DNA from 4 places in the Alteromonas sp. BL110 genome. Region 1 is predicted to be linked to each of the others. Evidence: predicted binding sites of a transcription regulator. Region 1 holds the regulator's gene; each other region holds the start of a gene.
What was found. The regulator LexA, encoded in region 1, represses DNA repair genes until DNA is damaged. The targets are predictions, from matches to a motif close to TACTGTATNNNNATACAGTA.
Positions count from the first base shown of each region.

Region 1 (6,013 bases):
AGTGTTGGCGACTTGGCGCAATACTACGTCACTACGGCTAGTTCATATTTCTCAAAACAGTGAGCGTGTATTGGGTATATCGGCACAAGACTTACTCAGCGGCGCTGTCGAGCTTGGCGATGTCCTAACTCAAGAAGCTGAAAGCGACTTTACTTTTGCTATGCAGGCGCACATAGAAGGTGTGGAAACCCATTCATGCCGCCTTCAAATAGCCACCCCTACGCGGACTATTTGGGTAAGTATGATTTCTACGGCGAGCTTTCGGGAGGACGGGATGCTGTATTCAGTGCAAGCCTTTCTTTTCGATACCAGCGATCAAAAATATGTTGAAGACAAACTGCACAAAACGAATCAACGCATGCGACTGCTATTGGAAGCCTCCGAGTTGGGAACATGGGATTGGAATTTGGCCGCTGATGTAAACCAAGTCAACAAACGTTGGTGTGATATCGTCGGTCTTGAATATGAGTACTATGACACCAGCTCTCGCTTTTTCAGGCAGTTAATTCACCCTGCGGACTATGTAAAAGTAGAAAAGCAATTAAACGAACACATTACAGGTGAGAGCAAGGTTTTCAATACCACTTTTCGCATGAAACATACTAACGGCTCGTGGATTTGGGTTGAAACCTACGGGAAAACTGTCGAATTTGACGTCGCGGGTAAGGCTATTCGCGTTGCTGGCATTCATCGCGACATTACGCAGAGAATGGAAAGTGAACTTCATGAGATAAAGAAAACCCAGCTACTTCAGTTTATCAATAAGACCCGTGCCTCTTACCTTCAGAACAACGATTTAACCATGGCCTGCCAAACAGTATTGCCTGAGCTTATTGATATTTCAGATAGTCAGTTTGCTTTCATAGGGCAAATGAAAGGCGAAGGTGATGCCTCGAAGCTGTTTATTCATGCCATTTCTGAAATAGTGTGGGACAGCAGCAGCTTTACGCAATACAACGAGTATAAAAAGCGAAACTTGTATTTCAGTAGCTTTGATAATCTTTTCGGTACCACAATATTAACCGGAGAGGTAACGATAAGTAATACCTCAGGGAGTCATCCAAACTCAAAAGGGGTGCCACAGGGACATCCTCGTATTAGTCGATTTTTAGGGCTGCCTATAAAGGTCAAAGATAGAGTGGTGGGCATGATTGGCTTAGCCAATAAATTTGAGCCCTACACGGTGGAAGATGCGAAATTTATACAGCCTTTATTAGATGCATTAGCAGGTCTTTTCTATGCGGTAGAATTAGAAGAAGCTCGTGCTGTTGCAGAAGAAAAGCTTCGACAACTAGCTATGACTGACTCATTGACTGGCTTATATAACCGTAGAGCATTTATTGATGAATGCATCGCATTTTCAAAACAGCATTTTAGCGCATGCGTTGCTATTGTTGATATTGATTACTTTAAGAAGGTAAACGACACCTATGGACATGATGCGGGTGACCAAGCGCTTATTACAGTTGCAAGGAAAATAGCTAAACAAAACAACGCACCCAATGTGGTGGCCAGGCTTGGAGGTGAAGAGTTTGCTATCGTGAGGTTGGGTAAAAATAAGCAAGAAATTAACACACAGCTAGAAGCGCTTCGTATAGCTGTTGAAGAAAGCGTTGTTACCTACAAAACCGACACAATTAAGCTTTCAATTAGTATTGGTGCAACCTTTATAGATAACACCTATGGCGCAGATTTTAGCGCGCTTTTATCGACGGCAGACAAATGCCTTTACAAAGCGAAAGAGCAAGGCCGAAATCAAGTAGTATGGGAGGAGGAGTCACAATAAGTTTTGTCATCTGATTTGCGAAGTCGGGCGAAGCTAAGCCCCACAATCGTATCAATAAATTGCATGCGTTACCGCGAAAACAGCGAAGAAAAGTTGAAGCTAAGAATAGGTAGCCCAGATATAACTCTTCTTGCGAAATAAGAGCACTGCAATTACTTTATACGCTTGCGTATGGCAAAAGACGTGGCAAGTGCTTGTTATTTGTTTTTAGGTGTATATACTTACAGGAACTGTATGAACAGACAGGTCTTTTATGCGCCCACTCACAGCTCGACAAACTGAAGTTTTAGAACTTATCAAAACAACCATGCAAGAAACGGGGATGCCGCCAACGCGTGCGGAAATTGCTCGTCAACTTGGTTTTCGTTCTGCCAACGCAGCAGAAGAACATTTGAAAGCCTTGGCGCGTAAAGGCGTAATCGAAATCCTGCCTGGTACCTCCCGTGGTATTAAGCTCAATATCCCTCTTGAGGATAATGCACCAGAAGAAGAAGGTTTGCCGCTCATCGGGCGCGTGGCTGCGGGTGAGCCAATTTTGGCGCAAGAGCATGTAGAATCCCACTACAAGGTCGATCCTGCTTTGTTTCAGCCTCAGGCCGACTTTTTACTTCGTGTGAATGGTATGAGTATGAAAGACATTGGTATTTTAGATGGCGACCTTCTTGCCGTGCATCGCACCACTGATGTTCACAACGGCCAGGTAGTTGTAGCGCGGGTGGATGAAGACGTTACGGTTAAGCGTTTAGAGAAACGCGGTCGTGAGGTCTTACTTCATGCCGAAAACGAAGAGTTTTCGCCAATTAAAGTAGACCTTGCCAATGAGCCTTTTGCGATAGAAGGTATTGCTGTGGGTGTTATAAGAAACGCCGACTGGATGTAAGGTTTTGGCATGTTCAACTGAAAGCGGCGTAATAGCCGCTTTTTTTATGCCTTTTAATGGTACATTTTAGCCAGTTTTCTTATGTTAGCCTCTGTTAGTAAGGTTCAAGACTATAGCATTTGAGATAACTTTTATGTAAAAGGTAAGCGCTATTTAGTCTCTGAATGAAACGTTTAAAACGTATCTATTATTTGAAAGTTTGTTTGAAAAACACATTCAATGATGTGTTAGCTGTTGATTTTATGACCAAATAAAGCTTCATCCTTATCAACATCCCGTTCAAAATGCGCGTTTGATTTCTTAACCGCCGCCAGCACGCCTCATACCTACTCTACAGAATTTGTAACGTAAGCCTGCCACATGAAATGGTTAAAAATTAACCTTTTCATTAAATTTTTAATAGAAAAGACTAGACGGCACGGCATTATTGCGCAATTCTTATACAGAGATTAACAAAATAATAACAATGACTCTAAATTTGTTTTACAAGTTGAGGTGATGGGTCAATCGTTCGCAAACCATTTGGTAGGGCATCGCGCAAAATTATCAGCGTTTTTGGTCTTGCTATTACGGAGGTGCTGAGTGAAACAACTAACGACCGTTTTCGCAAAATGGTGTTCAACAATACCGTTTTTGCTTTTTTCCCCGTTGCTTCTTGCGCAAGAAGTTAGTGAAGAAGCCTCTTCACTTAATCTAAGACGCGGTGCTACCGACATCAGCGGGCAGGTTTATGACCTGCATATGCTGATGTTCTTTATTTGTGTAGGGATCGCGGTCGTCGTGTTTGGGGTTATGTTTGCGTCAATGTATCTGCATCGGAAGTCTCGCGGCGCTAAGCCTGCCAATTTTCATGAGAATGTGAAGGTTGAAATAGCGTGGACCGTTATCCCTTTTCTTATTCTTATCTTTATGGCTGTGCCTGCAGCGAACACGCTTATTGCAATGGAAGACACGTCTGAGCCTGACATGACAGTGTTAGTCACAGGCTCTCAGTGGAAGTGGCACTACAAGTACATGGATAGCGACGTCGAATTTTACTCTCTGCTAGCTACTCAGCGCGAGCAAATAGAAAATAAGTTTCAGAAAACCGACAACTACTTACTAGAAGTTGACCGCCCGTTAGTTATTCCAACTGGTAAGAAAGTACGTTTTCTCATTACTTCAGATGACGTTATTCATTCGTGGTGGGTTCCTGACTTTGCCGTGAAAAAAGATGCCAACCCAGGCTTTATTAATGAGTCTTGGGCCAAGGTCAATGAACCTGGCGTTTATCGCGGTCAATGCGCAGAGCTATGTGGTAAAGACCATGGCTACATGCCAGTAGTGGTTATCGCTAAAGAGCCCGCTGAGTTTGATAAATGGATGGGCGAACAAGAAGAAATTGTGCGTAAAGCGAAAGAAGAAGAGCAGCGCCTACTTTCAATGAATATGTCGATGGATGAATTAATGAAAGAAGGCGAGCGCGTTTACAACGCCACGTGTGCAGCGTGCCATATGCCAAATGGTGAGGGGCTACCGGGCGTATTCCCAGCACTTAAAGGTAGCAAGATGGCGTTAGAAGATCAGCAAGGTCACATCGACATTGTCCTACATGGTAAGGCGGGTACAGCTATGCAGGCGTTTAGCAAAATGCTGAGCCTTAAAGAAATTGCTGCGGTTGTCACTTACGAGCGCAATGCGTGGGGCAATAACACTGGCGATATGGTTCAAGCCAAAGACGTTAATGCAGTGGCAAACGGAAACTAGGAGCAGACAAATGAGCAAAGCAACTGAAGTTATTTCGCCAGATACCTCTGCGACTCACATTGGTCAAGTAAATGGTGGTCACTCACAGGGCGATCATCTACATGATGATCATGAACACCACGACCATATTCCTAAAGGAATAACGCGCTGGCTGTTTACCACTAACCATAAAGACATAGGCACACTCTATCTGTGGTTTGCCTTTATTATGTTTTTAGTTGGTGGCGCGATGGCCATGGTGATCCGTGCTGAACTGTTTCAACCCGGTTTACAAATTGTTGAGCCAAACTTTTTTAATCAAATGACCACGGTACACGGACTCATCATGGTATTTGGTGCTGTTATGCCTGCTTTTACTGGGCTCGCGAACTGGCTTATTCCAATGATGATCGGCGCCCCAGATATGGCGTTACCGCGCATGAATAACTGGAGCTTCTGGATTCTACCTGGCGCCTTTTTGATTCTGCTTAGCTCGCTATTTATGGAAGGTGGCGGCCCTGCCTTCGGTTGGACATTCTACGCGCCGCTCTCAACGACCTATAGTGGAGATTCAACGGCCCTTTTCGTGTTCTCTGTTCACATTATGGGTATTTCATCCATTATGGGCGCGATTAACGTGATAGTGACTATTTTCAATATGCGTGCACCGGGCATGACCTGGATGAAAATGCCACTATTTGTGTGGACGTGGCTTATCACTGCATTTCTGCTTATTGCGGTAATGCCGGTGCTCGCCGGTGCGGTGACCATGGTATTAACGGACAAGTTCTTCGGAACCAGCTTCTTTGATGCTGCAGGTGGCGGCGACCCGGTTATGTTCCAGCATATTTTCTGGTTCTTCGGGCACCCTGAAGTGTACATTATGATTTTGCCTGCTTTTGGCATTATCTCGCAAATTGTTCCTACCTTTTCCAGAAAGCAACTCTTTGGCTATGCGTCTATGGTTTACGCCACAGCGTCTATCGCGCTGCTTTCTTTTGTGGTGTGGGCTCACCATATGTTTACCACGGGCATGCCGGTATACATGGAAATGTTTTTTATGTTTGCCACCATGCTTATCTCGGTACCTACTGGTGTGAAAGTGTTTAACTGGGTAGCAACCATGTGGCGCGGTTCACTAAGCTTTGAAATGCCAATGATGTTCGCTATTGCCTTTATTGTGCTGTTCACCATTGGTGGGTTGTCAGGGCTAATGCTGGCGATAACACCTGTGGACTTCCAGTACCACGACACGTATTTCGTTGTGGCTCATTTCCACTATGTTCTAGTAACAGGCGCAGTCTTTTCTATTATAGCAGCCGTGTATTACTGGCTGCCTAAATGGACAGGCAAAATGTACGACACCACTTTAGCTAAATGGCATTTCTGGTGCTCTTTAGTATCGGTAAATGTCTTGTTCTTCCCTATGCACTTTGTTGGTTTGGCAGGTATGCCACGTCGTATTCCTGACTATGCATTACAGTTTGCTGATTTCAATAAATGGATAAGCTTAGGTGGTTTCGCTTTCGGTTTATCTCAGCTTATCTTCCTTGCTCTGCTTATAAAAGCGTGCAAAAAGCAGGGTGAAGCGGTATCGGCGCAAGTTTGGGATGGCGCAGAAG
Region 1 covers NZ_CP031967.1:1,821,253-1,827,265, forward strand. The annotation lists gene D1814_RS07930 (sensor domain-containing diguanylate cyclase) at 1-1,786, shown strand, start outside; gene lexA (transcriptional repressor LexA) at 2,040-2,666, shown strand; gene coxB (cytochrome c oxidase subunit II) at 3,249-4,412, shown strand; gene ctaD (cytochrome c oxidase subunit I) at 4,423-6,013, shown strand, end outside.

Region 2 (6,013 bases), 250 kb from region 1:
CACTCTTGTATTCGATACCTTTGGTGGGAGTGCCTATATTAAACACTGACGACAGAAGCAAATTAAGCTGCCCACTTGGTGCGCCAACGATAAGGTCGACGCCTGAGACCGTGCGCGTAAAGCTAGTTTTCACTTGGCTGCGAATAATATCAACACATAACAGTAAACTAATGCTGATTGAGATGCTTAACAGCGTAAGTATCGCTGTTGTCTTCCTGCGCTTTAGACTTTCAATAGCAATGGTACTTAGCATTACGCACGCTCCTGTGCTTGCTCGATGTCGCTGCTTGAAGACATTACATGATTTGTACTTGGGCTCAGTTCACTAATACTGCAATGACGGTCAAAGTAACTTTCCATCGCTTTATCATGGCTAACGAAAATCATAGTGCTCTTACCAGCAACCTCTTTTAACAGCGACATAAAGCTATCTCTCGCGTCGCTATCTAACGCCGAAGTAGGCTCATCGACAATTAACAACTGTGGGTCATTAATAAGCGCTCGAGCTATAGCGACACGCTGCTGCTGACCGATACTCAAGGCATCGGCCTTAGCGTGTAGTACTTGTGAAGGAAGCTGTAGCTTGTCGATCAAATGAAGAAGCTTAGCATCTCCTGCCGTTTTACTTATTTTACTACTTGCGAAGTACACTGCAGCGTTAATATTTTGAGCCACAGAAAGATACGGAATAAGATTGAACTGCTGAAAGACGACGCCAATATTGCGTGCCCTAAACTTGTCTCGCTGGCGGTTTGATAAGGAAGAGAAAGGCTGCGATAACAACGCTATGTCGCCTCGGGTGGGTGTCAAAGTGCCGCATAGCAGATTAAGCAATGTACTCTTTCCGCTACCCGAAGGGCCAGAAAGAAAGACATGTTCACCTTGTGACACCTGCCACGCTTTTATATCAATGATGGGCGGGCTTTCTTTAGTATACGAAAACTGTAAATTACTCAGTTCAATTGCTGGGTTGCACTCTTCAATTAATGCGTTGTGCTTTTCAGACACTGCGTTGCGCTGGGAATGAGTGCTATTGTTTTTATTAATGTTATTCACGCTAAGCCCGACCTGTGTTTACGTCTTATGTTTACATTAGCAAAGGCGGTAAACTAATGTCTTATCTGGTTGCTTACATATTCAACCAGCTAGAAGCAAGTAAAAGAACATAGCACCGCTTTAAAGTGATGTTATCAAATAACATCACTTTGCAAAGTCATGTTATCAGAACTTAGACGTTTAAAGCGGCAGTTGCTCTTACTTATTGTTCATCATAACGACATAAAGGGCGAGTTTAGCTTATATTATCAGCCGTTGGCTTGTAGCTTTACAACTTCTGCACTTTCATCTTCCAAAACGCTCTCTGCTGTAGCGCCTTTAAAGATTTTGCTGACTTTATCTTTATTTTTCGCCAGCATGATAGTGAGTTCTTCTACCACGCTATCGTCTAACTTGATGCCCTTAGCATGAATGTAGTCGGCAAGGTTGTCTGCTGCATCGAGCATTTTGTCATATTGGTCGGCTTCTTTTTTGTCGGTAGTTACCAATTTTTCTACCCCTTTGTGCGTAACAACATACTGTGTGGTAATGGCCATGGTAGGTCCCCTGTTTATTAAAGACACAAAAACTGTACAGGAAAAGGCTGTACAAATAAACAGTATTTGGAAAATATTATTGTTATTTTCGGTAACATTGTTGTGCGTTATACTTTAGTATAGTTTTAAAGCGTCAATTGCGCTGAAATCCAAACTCTTCGCAATCCGTAAAGTAGTTGTTTATTTCAGCGTCCGAAATACTTGGAACAGTAGGAATGAGGCGTTCGCAAGCGCGCTCTCGAAAAAGGAACTCTAAGATGATGGTAGCGAGTGAAACTGTTCAACAAGACATTCAGGCTATAGATGCAATCGAAGCAATCCCTCATATAATGCAGATATTGGCCAGTAGCTTAGACTTGCGTTTCATTTGTGTTGCTAGAGTTACCGAAGAAGCATGGACGATGTGTGCGGTATTGGACAATGCAGAATTTGGTTTAACGCCTGGCGATCATTTAGAGATTGAAACCACTTTTTGTAGAACCGTAAGGGCAAGCAAAAAGCAGGTAGTCATCAATCACGCATCTGCTGACAGTGAGTACTGTGATAACCCAATTCCTATTATGTATGGCTTTGAGAGTTACTTCTCTTATCCTATCTACGATGCAAACGGTGAATTTTTTGGAACGCTTTGCGGTTTGGACCCAGAGCCTAGAGAATTGCGATGTGAACTCGTTCACGGGCAAATTAGTGCTTTCGCTAAACTTATTTCTAGTCAAATTCTATTAAAAGACCAGATGGAGCGCTCAAAGACGCAACTAACCGATGCAAGAAATATTGCCCGCCTACAAGAACAATATATCGCTATTTTAGGCCACGATATTCGAACCCCTTTATCTTCCATTCAAATCGGTATTAGCTTTCTTGACGACATAATAAAAGACAGTCAAATAGCCAGTACTGTTCAGGTACCTGTATTTAAAGCTGTATCGAGGATGAAAAATAGTGTGCAGAGGATGACGCGTTTAATTGAAGATGCTATGGACTTTACTCATAGCCGAATGGGCGAAGGGTTACCTGTGAAAATGGCAGAGGCCACGAGTTTAACGCAACAGTTAAATTATACGGCTGAAGAGCTAGCTACTGCTTACCCTAATTGCACTATCAGAACGCATATCGATATTACCGAACAGTTAATCTGTGACGAAAAGCGGGTATGTCAGCTTCTATCTAACTTATTGAAAAACGCGCTGGTTCACGGCGATCAAGCGTATCCCGTATATGTAAAAGTTATCACCAACCGAAACGATTTCATTCTCAGCGTGCGCAATAGCGGTACACCAATATCTGATGAGTCTAAGAAACGTCTTTTTCAACCTTTCTGGCGTAAAGAAAGCAGTGCAAAAAACGAAGGGTTAGGCTTAGGGTTATTTATTGCATCAGAAATTGCAAAGGCACATCAAGGTTCCCTGAGTGTGTCTTCTGACTTTAACGGCACAGAGTTTACCCTACGTTTTCCTTTAACCCGCGTTTCCTCTATCCCATATGAAAGCGTTTCGCATTAACCGCGAAACGCTATCAATATTAGCTCTTTTAAGACGCGCTCTTTCAATAAAGAAAAACGCAATTTACTTGCCAAAGTTGATTAATGCTTGTGCAACGATGTTTGTGTGCGTATAATGCGCGCCCTTACAGCCATCCCAATTCGTTCCTTGTCTCCATACAGTCGGCTGTACTGTCGAGGCTACAACCGTAAGGAGCTATAATGCGTCATTACGAAATCGTATTTATGGTTCACCCTGATCAGAGTGAACAAGTACCTGGTATGATCGAGCGTTATACTACTATCCTAAAGCAAGACGGTGGTCAGATTCATCGTTTAGAAGATTGGGGCCGTCGTCAACTGGCTTACCCAATTGAAAAGCTGCACAAAGCCCACTACGTACTAATCAATGCTGAAGCGTCTGCAGAAGCTGTTGATGAACTGGAAAATGCTTTCCGTTTCAACGACGTGATCCTACGTAACATGGTTATGCGCACTAAGACTGCTGTGACTGAGCCTTCTCCGATGATGAAAGAAGAGCCTCGTCGTGAGCGTCGTGACGATTCTGCTCCTCGCCAAGATCGCGCGGAAAAGAAAACTGAAACCACTGAAGACAACGCTTAAGGAGATCACCCATGGCTCGTTTTTTCAGACGTCGTAAGTTCTGCCGTTTCACTGCAGAAGGTGTGACTGAGATTGATTACAAAGATATCGCTACTCTTAAGAACTACATCACTGAGAGCGGTAAAATTGTCCCTAGCCGTATTACTGGTACAAGCGCAAAATATCAGCGTCAGCTGTCTTCTGCGATCAAGCGCGCACGTTTCCTTGCGTTGCTTCCGTACACTGATTCACACAAGTAATTTGGCGAATATAAGGGTTAGCTAAGATGAATATCATCCTACTAGATAAAATCGCCAACCTTGGCGGCCTGGGCGACCAAGTGACTGTTAAGTCTGGTTACGCTCGTAACTTCCTTTTCCCACAGGGTAAAGCGGTTCCTGCAACTAAAGACAACGTTGAAAAGTTCGAAGCACGTCGTGCTGAGCTTGAAGCGAAAATTGCTGAGCAACTAGCTGCTGCTAACGCACGCGCTGAAAAAGTTGCTGAGCTTGCTGAAGTTACAATCGCAGCTCCTGCTGGTGACGAAGGTAAACTATTTGGCTCTGTTGGTACTCGTGACATCGCTGATGCAATCACTGCAGCTGGCGTTGAAGTACAAAAAGCAGAAGTTAAACTACCTACTGGTACTCTTCGTGAGACTGGTGAGTATGACATCGACTTACAACTTCACTCTGACGTTATCACTTCAATCAAAGTGATTATCATTGCTGAAGCGTAATCGCTGACGTATTTGAAGAAAGCCGCTCCTAGAGCGGCTTTTTTTTGGCTAAAATTTACCTTTAAAAGACCATATCGTTACTTTTCAATATTAAGCACAAAAGGACGTTTAGCAGTTGCAAGCTACAACCACCCAAAGAAGTGTAACAATTGTAAAAGTACTATCCATTTAGGCAAAACTTAATGAGAATGTTTCTTATTTGTAATTGTTGATTGTCAAATGGAGTTACCCTTGAAAAAGTTAGTCTTAGCTGGTGCAGTGTGCACCCTATCCAGCCCAATAGTATTCGCGCAATCCGTAGAAAACCAAAATGAAGAAGCCAAGTCTATAGAGCGAGTTGCTGTGGTAGGCGCAGCAACTAACTTAAGCATTACTGCTGAAGATATTGACCAGTTTCAGGCAAATGATTTAGCGGATATCTTCAGAGAGTCGCCGTCGGTCAGTGTTGGCGGTTCAGTGGGGGTAGCACAAAAAATCTTTATCCGCGGACTAGAAGACGCGTATTTGAATGTAACCGTAGATGGCGCACAGCAAACCTCAACGCTATTTCACCACATTGGTCGCGTTACTTTAGACCCTGATCTTTTAAAGCAAATTGATGTGCAGGCTGGTGCCGGAGAAGCGACAAGCGGCCCAGGTGCTATAGGCGGTTCAATTCGCTTTAAGACCAAAGATGCACAGGATTTATTAAAAGACGACGAACAATTTGGCGGTCGGGTAAAGGCGAGTTATTTCTCAAACGATGGTACCCGATATAGCGGAAGCCTATATGGAAAGTTAAGTGACTCTTGGGGCTTACTAGGTTATTACAGCACGGTAGACAGAGATAACTTTGAAGATGGTGATGGTAACGAAGTACTAGGTACTGCCGCAGATCAAGACCTCATGTTCCTCAAAGCCAGTGGTTATATTGCGGATAATCAATACCTTTCGATAAGTGCAGAGCAGCGCGATGAAGAGGGTGAATTCTCAGCAAGACCAAACTGGGTAGTGCTAGAAGGAGCTCCGCTTTACCCTAGTGAAGCAGAGCGCGATACCTATGTTGCGAACTACCGTTTTGACCATAGTGAGTTAGTATTTTTAGAAGCTACCGCATATCAAACCTCATCGTCGTTCCGCGGTGGTCGTTTTGATTTTTTATCTGATATTGATACCTATGGTTTTGATATTAGAAACACCAGCGAAGTTACCAATCATGTATTTACCTATGGTATCGACTATCGCAAAGATGAGGTCGAAAGCGGCCCAGGCGTAGGTCCTGTACAGAACGCGGAAGAAGGTAGCGTAATGGGTATCTACGCGCAAGCACACAGCAATATCACGCCAGAGTTATTGTTGAGTTATGGTGTTCGTTATGACAATTTTGACTTCCAGCAAGAAATTCTTATTGATGACTATTATGGAACGCCTGTTACCGATGAGCCATCTGGGTTAGACGACAACGAACTTAGCTTTAACGTAGGTCTCGAGTATCAGCTTACCGAAGCTTGGTCCCTTGGTCTTGGCTACGCAGAAGCGGCTCGTGGCAAACAAATTGGGGATGGCTTTACCCTAGATGAGTACTTATACGATGGTGAAGACATTCCTGTCGTTGCTAGC
Region 2 covers NZ_CP031967.1:2,071,122-2,077,134, forward strand. The annotation lists gene D1814_RS09055 (ABC transporter permease) at 1-253, opposite strand, end outside; gene D1814_RS09060 (ABC transporter ATP-binding protein) at 253-1,056, opposite strand; gene D1814_RS09065 (YebG family protein) at 1,305-1,592, opposite strand; gene D1814_RS09070 (GAF domain-containing sensor histidine kinase) at 1,853-3,094, shown strand; gene rpsF (30S ribosomal protein S6) at 3,295-3,696, shown strand; gene rpsR (30S ribosomal protein S18) at 3,708-3,935, shown strand; gene rplI (50S ribosomal protein L9) at 3,962-4,414, shown strand; gene D1814_RS09090 (TonB-dependent receptor) at 4,646-6,013, shown strand, end outside.
Region 2: a site for LexA is predicted at 1,638-1,657, ahead of D1814_RS09065 (YebG family protein). Genes of this name have one in related genera too.

Region 3 (6,013 bases), 620 kb from region 1:
TGAAGCTGTCTAATAATACGCTCACGTCAGTATTTAGCGTTGATATGGTTGATCACGGTTCAACCTCGCTGACCCTTGGCGATGCCGACAATGATGGCCTTAACGAACTGTTATGGGGCACTGGCACCACTTCTTCTGGTGAAGATTTACTCGTAACGGCAGATGTCACAGCCACTTCTGCAACAATAAAAACGACGGCAACCACACATCAACTAGACAGCTTTAACGCGGCTGGATGGGCAGATTTGTATCCTGGTGACGAACGCGCTGTGTTCTTCGTGCCAAGCACGGGAAGCGGCTATGACGGCTCCAAGGTCTTACTAATGGAGAACTCAGGGAATTACATTACTAGTGAAGAGATTTCTTCTAACTGGGATGATTCTAGTATTGCTGTAACTACCGATTACAACAATGACGGTGCTGGTGATTTATTCCTACCTAGTGCAGAAACCTATGATGGCGCCTTCGCCGCAATGCGATTAAATGATTTCTCTATTCAATACGAGATTACAGGCGATTATTCGAACGACGTTTCAGTTATCAAGGCATTCGACTTCAATAACGATGGTTTCGATGATGCAGTGTATGTTGATGGTCGCACACTAAAAGCGGTCGACGTGAACAATCAAGTTATGTTGGCCACTTACACCATGCCTCAATATTTCCGTGATTTTGATATTGTCGCTATGAATGGCAACGTGTATGTGGCGCTTTCTCAAGGCGACGACATAACGCAATTACTCAAGCCAACAACATCAGGTTTCTCTATTCAGGCAAGCGCCGATATTTCTTGCGCGCGCCTTGCCTTTATTAATGCTGATAGTGACGCTGCCGCTGAACTGGCCTGTTATAACAATCAGAACCAATCACTGGTTATATTTGATGTAACTGATACTAGTTTGACTAAGACATCAGACGTTTCGGTGAGTAAGGTTATTGTAGACATGGTAGCTAATCCAGTAACCGCTACTGAACAGACACTTCTTGTGACAACGGCGCGTGAGGATGATTGGAGTCACTACGGTGCTTCTGAACTCAGCGAAATGACGGTTGAAGGCATCAGTATTTGGAAAAGCCCTGCGTTGATTGGTCCGGCCCGCAGCTACTCTCTACACGCGAGAAAGTCTGCTGAGGGAAGCCTAGAAGTGATGATGGCAACATCTCGAGTAATGTACTGGTTAGGTCGAGTGAATTAAGTAAAACTGCTGGGACAATTTTGATATTTGTTTTGGCGTTTACATAATTGAGCGGCGACACATCAATGTTGGTGTTCGCCGCTTTTTGTTTAGTATTTTAATTCTGGCAACGTTCTGTAAAAAAACACTCGTTTCAACTTGAGCCATTCAAGCAAAAGAGTGGGGACCAATCAATCTCGTTAATAATCAAAACGAGGTAGTGTAATTAAGCGCTATTGATAATATACTGTCTTTTTGTACAGTTGCGTGTGAGCACGTTAAGAGCAAAGGCAGGTAATGCGAAAAATTATCCACGTCGACATGGATTGTTTTTACGCCGCAGTTGAAATGCGCGACAACCCAGCTTTGCGCAATATTCCCATTGCTATTGGCGGCAGTGCCGACCGTCGCGGTGTTATCTCAACCTGTAATTATCCTGCTCGCAAATTTGGTGTGCGCTCGGCTATGGCAACAGCCTATGCCCTAAAGTTATGTCCAAATCTCACGCTAGTAAAAGGGCGTATGGAGGTGTATGCCGCTGAGTCGCAAAAAATACGTAAGATTTTTGCAGACTATACCGACCTTATTGAACCCCTATCGTTAGATGAAGCCTATCTGGATGTCACTAACAGTGAATTTTGTGGTGGGAGCGCTACGTTAATAGCTGAGGAAATACGTGCTCGTATTGAAAGCGAGTTAGGTCTTACCGCTTCAGCAGGGGTCGCGCCCTGCAAATTCGTGGCAAAAGTAGCCAGCGATGAAAACAAGCCTGACGGTATTTGCGTGATCACGCCCGACAAACTTGATGAGTTTGTACGCGAAATGCCGCTAAAGAAAATTCCAGGCGTGGGCAAAGTTACCATGCAAAAGCTTCAGCGCATGGGGCTTAATACGTGTAACGATGTTCGCCAGTATCCTTTCGAACGCATTCAAAAAGAACTGGGTAAGTTCGGTAGTGTACTGTGGGAGCGAGCTCACGGTATTGATGAGCGTGAACTATCGGTATCTCGAGAGCGCAAGTCTATAGGCGTAGAGCGTACGCTAAGCGAAGATATTCATACTATCGAGCAATGTATCGACTTTTTGCCCCATTTGTTTGAAAAGCTTCAGGAACGAATGGAAAACCATAAGAAGCGGACGGGCAAGCCTGTGCGTATTCGCACCCAAGGCGTAAAGCTTAAGTTTAACGACTTTCAGCTAACCACTGTTGAGCATCGCTGTGCCACGCTAGATGAAGCTTATTTTCATACATTAATGCAGGAAGCTTTTGAGCGAGCAACAGGGCGTGGCATCCGTCTTGTCGGCGTGCATATAGGCCTCGCCGCCGACCAATCAACACAACAGCTGCTTTTGCCTTTTGAGCCGATTTAATTAACACTAGTGCCCTATTCTCTAACGTAACACTTATCTTAAAGGTCACTATGGACTCAAGACAACTTAAAACTCCTGGTCGTTACAAGCATTATAAAGGCAATTTATACGATGTTTACGAAGTCGCCACCCACTCAGAAGACGAAAGCAAGCTAGTGGTATATCGGCCGTGTTATGGCGAAAAGGCGTTATGGGTTCGCCCTCTGGATATGTTTTTAGAGTCAGTGGAAAAAGACGGAGAGACACTCCCTCGCTTTGCTTATGTGGGAGATATCCCTAATGACGAAAAAATGATCTAATTGTGAAATTAGGTCATAGTGTAAGAGGTCTTATTTAAACAGACTTCTTACAAGGAAATAATAATGAAAACTGCCTCTCGTTTTAGCGCACCTATTATGGCAGCGTTCTTAGCTGCGAGCCCTTTAATTTATTCAGCGGTTCATCCCGCGAATGCACAAGACAGATTTGCCGATGTCGAAGTTAAAGCTACAGCGATTAAAGGCTCAGTGCACATGCTTACAGGTGCAGGTGGGAACATTGGTGTATCTGCTGGGGAAGATGGTGTTCTTATCATCGACGATCAATTTGCGCCACTGGCGGAAAAGATAGCGGCGCAGCTTGGTGAACTAGGCAGCGACAAGCCTAAATATGTAATAAACACGCATTATCACGGCGACCACACAGGCTCAAATGCATTTTTTCACAGTCACAAAGGCGCGACCATTCTGGCCCATGAAAATGTACGTGTTCGCCTAGCAAATGATGAGAAGATAAAGCCGGAAGCCCTGCCAACCATTACCTATGAAGATGGAATAAAAATTCACTTTAATGGCGAAACCCTACATGTAATGCATTTAGCGGTAGGGCACACCGACGGCGATAGCGTAGTGTGGTTCGAGCAACCCAACGTCATGCACACGGGCGACTTGTTCTTTAATGGTCGTTTTCCCTACATTGACCAAGGTGCAGGTGGCAATGTAGAAGGCTATATGGAATCGGTAGAGCAGTTGCTAGCTAAAATAGATGACGAGACGGTTATCATTCCAGGCCACGGCGGCATTAGTAACAAGCAAGAATACTCCGCGTTTTTAGCTATGATCAGCGAAACTTTTAACTATGTTAAGTCGCTTAAGCAAGACGGCAAAACCCTTGATGAAGTAAAAGCGATGGGCCTAGATGAAAAGTGGGCCGACTGGAGCTGGAATTTTATTACTGAAGAAAAGTGGATAGCTACACTCTACAAAGACGCCTAGCAAAAAATAACAGTGGGGTCAGAGTCAGGACTCTGACCCCCAATAAAATATGGCGCATTGTTAAACGCGGCTTTATCAGTGACTACTCACTAAATGTTTGAATATATAGCTGCTCTACTTTATCTCGTGCCCACTGAGTCTTTCTAAGAAACTTAAGTGACGACTTAATTGAAGGGTCGTTGTTAAAGCAGTTCACTCTTATGCGGTAATACAACCCGTCCCAGCCGTAGCGCTCATGAAGCTGTGACACAATTTTTTCAAGCGTTAAGCCGTGTAGGGGATTGTTGGGTTGTTGGTCCATAATGTGCCACTAATTTGCATTTACTTTATGTTTTAGTTTACCACAAACAATGGGGTCAGAGTCATTACTCTGACCCCATTCCTCTTTAAGGCTTTAGCCCATCTAAAATAATATGCTGAATGTTACTAAGCGTACTATCGAAGAAGACGGGATCGCTTAAATCTTTACCTGTGACCGCTTTAATCTGAACGCTGAAATCTGCGTAGTGCTGCGTAATAGCCCAAATGCTAAAAATTAAGTGTATGGGATCGACAGGTTTTAATTTGCCGGCTTCAATCCACGCATTAATCACGGCGCTTTTTGCATCCAGCAAGGCTTTCAGTGGCGTTTCTAATTCCTTTATTAAAAGCGGTGCACCTTGTACCACTTCCATACAAAAAAGCTTTGATTCGGCTGGGTTGTCTCTCGACATTTCAAGTTTTACTTTTATGTATTCACTTAATGTGGCTATGGGTTCTTGTTCTGCAGAAAAGCTTTGCAGTGGCGTCAGCCACACATCTAATAGGTGAGTGATAACCGATAGGTAAAGGCCGTCTTTACTTTTAAAGTAATACAGTAAGTTACTCTTTGAGACATTCGCTAATTCCGATACCTGCTCTACCGTAGTACCGCTTACGCCGTTCTTTGCAAATAGTGATAGCGCTGCATCCATAATACGGGTGCGCTTTTCTAAAAGTGCTTTTTCTCGCCGCTTTTGGGTTGTAGGGCTAAAAGCTCTTGCTGTTTTTGTACTTAGTTGGTCTTCAGATTTACTCACTACTCAATTCTTCTTAACCGGATTTCTGCAATCTGGCGCATAGTTTACGCGCAGTTTTCTAACCAATAAACCCATTTGCACAAATATGCACCAATTAAGTTCAGTTGCACTGGACTGGATGTTCCAAATTGAACCAATGGGTCTAATTTCAAATTGCGTATCCTGTAAGCTTTTGAAAATTAACAAATAAATAAATTGGCCTGCTTTATGCTGTTCACTATGTATACCGCCACTTCAATGTCTTGAATTCGGCAACCTTAAAAAAAGCGGGGTAAACCGCTTAAAACGCAGACAAGCAGAGGGAACAACATGGATATAGGTGTATTTATTCCGATTGGTAACAACGGCTGGTTAATTTCTAAAAATTCGCCTCAGTTCAAACCATCGTTCGATCTCAACAAAGAGATTGTAATGAAGGCAGAAAAGTACGATATGGACTTCGCGCTCTCTATGATCAAGTTGCGCGGCTTTGGTGGTGAAACAGAATTTTGGGATTACAACTTAGAGTCGTTTACGTTGATGGCTGGTCTTGCCGCTGTTACCTCAAAAATACAGCTGTATGCCACAGCCGCAACGTTAGTCTTGCCACCAGCGATCATGGCGCGTATGGCAAGTACTATCGATTCTATTTCCAACGGTCGTTTTGGGGTCAACTTGGTTACTGGCTGGCAACGCCCTGAATATTCGCAAATGGGCATGTGGCCGGGCGATGAATTTTTCGGTAACCGCTACGAATATTTAGATGAGTACATCAAAGTAGTAAAAGAGCTGTGGGAAACAGGGAAAAGTGATTTTAAAGGCGAGCATTTCCAAATGGATGACTGCCGTATGCTACCTAAACCACAGCGTAAAATACCGCTTATTTGTGCTGGGCAAAGTGCCGCGGGCATGGATTTCTCGGCCCGTCACGCCGACTATAACTTCTGTTTTGGTAAAGGTGTGAATACACCTACCGCATTTGCTCCAACCGCTGCGCGCTTGACCGAAGCGGCTGAAAAGCACGGTCGCAGCGTAGGCTCTGCGGTACTTATCATGGTCATTGCTGATGAAACCGACGAAGCAGCTATGGCTAAATGGGAAAGTTATAAAGACGGTAAAGATCAGTCAGCGTTAGATTGGATGGCAACGCAGGGCGCGGCTGACAAAAAGTCAGGTA
Region 3 covers NZ_CP031967.1:2,440,672-2,446,684, forward strand. The annotation lists gene D1814_RS10575 (FG-GAP repeat domain-containing protein) at 1-1,196, shown strand, start outside; gene dinB (DNA polymerase IV) at 1,473-2,546, shown strand; gene D1814_RS10585 (DUF1653 domain-containing protein) at 2,597-2,845, shown strand; gene D1814_RS10590 (MBL fold metallo-hydrolase) at 2,909-3,799, shown strand; gene D1814_RS10595 (VF530 family DNA-binding protein) at 3,882-4,100, opposite strand; gene rutR (HTH-type transcriptional regulator RutR) at 4,186-4,857, opposite strand; gene rutA (pyrimidine utilization protein A) at 5,167-6,013, shown strand, end outside.
Region 3: a site for LexA is predicted at 1,421-1,440, ahead of dinB (DNA polymerase IV). Genes of this name have one in related genera too.

Region 4 (6,013 bases), 310 kb from region 1:
CCTGATTTCGTCCGCTATTTTTGGCGGCGTACAGCTGTTTATCAGCCAGGCTTAATAGTTTATCCACCCTTTGGGTGTGGGCGCCACTTGCTCCAATACTGCAGGTAACTTTTATATCGGTTTTGGGAAGCTGGATAACTTCAGCTTCCACCACTTTTCTGAAATCTTCCAAGCGTTCGCAGGCTTCATCAAGTTGCGTTGAAGGCATGTAAATACAAAACTCCTCACCACCAAAGCGCGAAATAATTTCATCAGGGAAGTAAAACTCAATAAGTGCGGCTACGGCCTTAAGCACAATGTCACCGGCGTCGTGACCATGGGTGTCGTTAATCGACTTAAAGAAGTCCAGGTCGATAAGTGCCAGGGCATGATCATCAGATAAATATTGATGCTGTACCGTGACCATGTAAAAGAAGTGGCGTCTGTTGGGTAGGCCGGTTAAATAATCCGTATTTGCTACGCGGCGTATTTCCTCAACACTTTCGATATATTCCACGTTTTGCATTACGCGACACAAAAACTCTTCATGGCAGTAAGGTACGCGTAAGAAATCATTAGCGCCGCTTTTGATAAAGTGCGCAGACATTAGCATGCCTTTACCTCCAGCAATGCCCATTATGGCTAGCTGTTCTTTAGAAAATGCTTTCCTTAAGCTGGCGACAAAATGGGTGCCCGTCATGTCGGGTAGCGTGTTATCGGTAATAACAAGACGCACATTTTTATGTTCAGAAAGGCACTGCATTGCGTCGGTAGCCGTTAAACATTCAAACGCTATAAAGTTATGTCGCTGAAGTAATGAAACCGTTTTTGAGCGCAAAACACGATTGGTACTTACCACTACAACGCCGGTAGATTTGTTTTTTTCTAGACGGCTTATCAGACGGTTTAGGTAGTCGTAGTTTTGTGAATTTTCTTTAGGAATGTAATCGACAACATCTCGTTCAAGCACCTTGTCGCGAATAGCATTGTCTAGGTTTTCGGTTGTCGCAATGGTAGGAATGAAAGATTCAACGGCAAAGTCGATGGCTTCACCTTTTGGCGCATCGGGTAATGAGTAAGCAACAATGGCGCACAAAAAACTTTCAGGTATTTCTTGTGCAAAGCGTGCCTTTCCTTCGGTAAGCGACGTTGCGCCCACAGGCGTAAGACTCGAGCGGCGTACTAGCTTCGCGATTAGTTCAAGGTTACCTTCACCATTTTCGATGATCAGCACGTGTTGCTGCATACATTCCAACTTAGAGTTAGGCTACCTTGCCAATTAATAACGTTACGCTTTCTCCAGCTTTGCGTAAGCAAGTACCAGCCATTTGCTGCCAAATTCATCGAAGTTTACTTGAACTCGGCCATGCTCACCACTACCTTCGTAGTTAAGCACAATGCCTTCCCCGAATTTACGGTGCACAACGCGCTCACCTAAACTAAAGCCTGTTTCTTCAAAACTGGCGTGCGAGGTCGCTTGGCTAAAGCGATTATGTACAGGCCGCGAAATGGTGGATTTAAGCCTGACTTCTTCCACACAATCTGCTGGCATCTCGCGAATAAAGCGCGAAGCCGTATGATACTTGTCTTGACCATATAATCGACGACTTTCTGCGTAAGTGATATACAACTTTTGCATAGCGCGGGTCATACCAACATAGCAAAGTCTGCGTTCCTCTTCCATTCGACCTGGTTCGTCGTTAGTCATCTGGCTAGGGAACATACCTTCTTCCACGCCGGCTAAGAACACCAATGGAAACTCAAGGCCTTTGGCTGTGTGGATAGTCATCATCTGCACCGCATCTTGGTCTTTATCCGCTTGGGTTTCCCCGGCTTCAAGTGAAGCGTGGGCCAAAAACGCGGCCAGCGGCGACATTTCTTCGGCTTCTTCGGGAACGATAAAGGTTTTACAAGCACTGACCAGTTCTTCTAAGTTTTCCAGTCGTGCCTGGGCCTTTTCACCGCGCTCAGCTTGGTACATGGCGTACAGGCCAGATTGGCGAATGGCTTTATCGGCCTGCTGATCCAGAGGCTCGTCTAATGTGGCTTGTTCAAGCTCTGTAATTAGTAATACAAAGCTTTGCATAGCGTTTAGTGCACGGCCTTTAAAGCCACCTTCGTTTATAAGCAGCTGGCTGGCTTGCCACATAGAACAGTTGTGCATGCGCGCAGTATCGCGCACTTGCGAAAGGGTTTTTTCACCAATACCGCGACTTGGGGTATTTACCACACGCTCGAAAGCAGCGTCATCGTGCGGGTGGCTCACCATACGCATGTAGCCTAAGGCATCTTTAATTTCTTGGCGTTCGAAGAAGCGCAAACCACCGTAGATGCGATAGGCCAACCCTTCATGTAATAACGCTTCTTCCAGTACACGGGACTGGGCGTTGTTTCTGTAAAGAATAGCGGTGTCGCTAAGAGCGTTGCCTTGATTTAGCCAGTCTTTAATTTTTGAAACAATAAAGCGCGCTTCGTCGAGCTCGTTAAAACCCGCATAAACAGAAATAAGTTCTCCCTGGGCGTCTTCTGTCCACAACTCTTTCCCTAAACGGCCAGTATTATTGTCGATAACCGTATTCGCTGCTTTCAGAATGTTCCCGGTAGAACGGTAATTCTGCTCAAGGCGAATAGTGGTAGGCTCATTAAAGTCTTTTAGGAAATGCTGAATATTATCTACGTTTGCACCGCGCCAGCCGTAAATAGACTGATCGTCGTCGCCAACAATCATAATGTTATTATTGTCGCCGCTGCATAGCATACGAAGCCATGCATATTGGATGTTGTTGGTATCTTGGAACTCGTCAACTAACACAGCACGGAAACGGCGCTGGTAGTGAGCCAACACCTCAGGGTTCTTTGCCCACAATTCATGAGCGCGCAGCAATAGCTCAGCAAAATCAACCAAGCCTGAACGGTCGCAGGCGTCTTGATATGCAGCGTAGACCTCGCGCATGGTCTTTTGGATATGATCGCCATGGGTCTCGATGTGCTGAGGGCGCAGACCTTCGTCTTTATTACCATTTATATACCACTGGATTTGTCGAGGGGCCCAATGTTTTTCATCTAAATTCATGGCTTTCAGAATGCGGCGAATCAGACGATACTGATCGTCAGAATCGATTATCTGAAAGTTTTCAGGCAAATTAGCTTCAGCGTGGTGCGCACGCAATAGGCGATGTGCAAGCCCGTGGAAGGTACCAATCCACATATTGTGCAGGCTGCGCCCCATTAATGATTCAATACGGCCGCGCATCTCTTTCGCTGCCTTATTAGTAAAGGTAACCGCTAGAATAGAAAAAGGTGCGATGTTTTCGACTTCCATCAACCACGCAATGCGATGCACTAATACACGGGTTTTACCACTACCTGCACCAGCTAATACTAGAGCATTAGATAATGGGGCTGCTACTGCTTCACGCTGTTTGTCGTTAAGCTCGTCTAGCAGTCGAGATACATCCATAGTTGGCACCTGTAAGTTGATATTGTTACACATTCAGCAGCACGCTATTATGCCATCAGCCTGTTAATTTATACAGTCCAGTTTTTTTACCCTTTTCGCCAAATAAAAGAACGGTTATTTACCTATTTTAAGGCGTGCGGTTATACGCATCCCTTAATGAAATAAACGGGCGTTTTAACTAGTGTAATTAAATAGTGATAGAGCCAAGTGCGGTCAAAGAAAGATTCAAAGGTGCACAACTGAAAGATACAGTTATTAGCTATAACGAATTAATACGATAAATTGATCGAATTATGCGCTTGGCAGGTATCACATCGGTATTGCATCACGCCAAACTCGGGTAAACTTTCCGCTCGTTTATCTTGGTTATCTCTGCACTTTCATACAAGGCGAGAGTTAGCAAAAGAGTTAAGCTATTTTAGACAAGCTGAAAAAGCACACAGCCCCAACTTTTAATCGACAAACATTGGCACACAAACAGCACATTAACGGGATATGCTTATGACCGCACTTTCTACGCCCATCGATTTCTGGTCGACGCTCAAACAAGAAGCGCAAATTGTTGCTGACAACGAACCTTTGCTATCTAGCTATGTACATGCCAGTGTTCTTGCGCACCATAATTTCGAGTCGTCGCTAAGCTTCATTCTGTCAAACAAAATGGCAGATGACGTAATGCCTGCGCTTGCTATACGTGAGGTGTTTGACGAAGCCTACTTGTTAGAGCCAGGCATTAGCGAGGCCGCTATTGCTGACATTATGGCGATTAATGCGCGCGATGCCGCAGTGAACGATTACCTTACCCCTTTACTGCACTTCAAGGGTTTCCATGCCGTGCAGGTGCATCGAATGGCGCATTACCTTTGGGTTCACGGGCGCCATCAGTTAGCCCTGTTTTTGCAAAGTCGTAACTCATCAAGCTTTGGCGTAGACATACATCCAGCAGCGCGAATTGGTAAGGGTGTTATGTTCGACCACGCTACCGGTATTGTCGTGGGTGAGACTGCGGTAGTAGAAGACAATGTATCTATTTTGCAAAGCGTTACGCTGGGCGGTACGGGTAATGAATCGGGCGATCGTCACCCCAAAATTCGCCAAGGCGTGTTAATTGGCGCTGGAGCCAAAATCTTAGGAAATATCGAGATAGGTGAAGGCTCAAAAGTCGGCGCTGGTAGCGTAGTACTTAACAGTGTTCCAGCCCACGTGACCGTGGTGGGCGTTCCTGCGAAAGTGGTTGGGAGACCAGTTTGTCAAAGCCCCTGCGAATCCATGCGCCAAAACGTCCTAGAAGATAACTAAAATTGCGGGGTCAGAGTCCTGACTCTGACCCCATTATTTATAGGAAGTGGGTTAGCTCGTTGAGGTTGTCTAGTGCTACGTGGGGCAGTACGCTCACAGGTTCGTAGGATAACTTCATGGGCCTGTTACAGGCAAACCATGCTGCCTGATAGCCAGCGTTAATTGCTCCTTGTACGTCTTTGATGACGTTATCGCCTACGTGAAGAATGTGTTTTGGTGCAATGTGTAAAAGTGCTGCGGCTTCATCATACATGTCGCGGGCTGGTTTCATTGGCCGTGATGTGCTGGCGTGAAAAATGGTCTTAAAATAGCCATCAATACCTACCTTTTGTGCGTTTACGTTACCGTTAGTAATACCAATAATCGGCAGCTTACTGCTCACGGCTTTTAACGCTTCGTGCACATCGTCTGCAAGCTCAAAGTTACTTCTCGCATCGTAAAAGCAGTTAAAGCATGCCTCTACTGCCTCACTAAGTTCACCACTGTTGGCCAGGTCTGTTTTTAATTTTTCAGGTGCCGTATTAGACAGTGCGGCGGTAAGCACTACACGTCTAAGCTGACCCATATCAGAGGCTAAGCGCAGATCTTTTTTAATTGCAGCTCGCTTTAGTGCTAACCAGTCGTTTGCCGACAACGCGGCGGCTGACTTGTGGTGCTTAGCAATATGCGCTTGAAGCGCTTCCTCGGCCCGTCGAATAATAGGGTCGTTATTGTAAAGGGTGTCGTCAAGGTCGAAGGTCATTGCTTCGACTTTGTTAATAGACCTAAAAAACTGCATGGTGAAACCTTAGGTTAGCTTTATTTCTTGTGCGCCCGTGGATGAGCGGCATCATATACGTTGGCGAGATGCTGGAAGTCGAGATGAGTATAAACTTGTGTTGTCGATAAGTTAGCGTGACCTAACAACTCTTGAACCGCACGTAAATCGCCACTGGATTCTAATACGTGGGTAGCGAAAGAATGGCGCAGTTTGTGAGGGCTTACTTTTTGCGATAGACACTGTTCTTGCGCCATTTTGTCCAAACGATTTGCGACTTGCCTATTCGAGATACGGGTTTTACGCTTACTTACAAATACTGCACTTTCATAGGGCGATGCATAGGCGGGGCGTACTTTTAACCAGGCGTTAAGTGCTTTTTGCGCGTGCCGCCCTAGTGGCAGTATACGTTGCTTACTCCCTTTACCCATGACCTTTACCGTACCGTCTTTTAAACAGTCGGATAAATTAAGCCCGGTAAGTTCGCTTAAGCGCAGGCCACAGCCATATAGCAGCTC
Region 4 covers NZ_CP031967.1:1,513,817-1,519,829, reverse strand. The annotation lists gene D1814_RS06605 (GGDEF domain-containing response regulator) at 1-1,225, opposite strand, end outside; gene uvrD (DNA helicase II) at 1,268-3,439, opposite strand; gene cysE (serine O-acetyltransferase) at 3,941-4,738, shown strand; gene D1814_RS06590 (HAD-IA family hydrolase) at 4,776-5,516, opposite strand; gene xerC (tyrosine recombinase XerC) at 5,537-6,013, opposite strand, start outside.
Region 4: a site for LexA is predicted at 3,498-3,517, ahead of uvrD (DNA helicase II). Genes of this name have one in related genera too.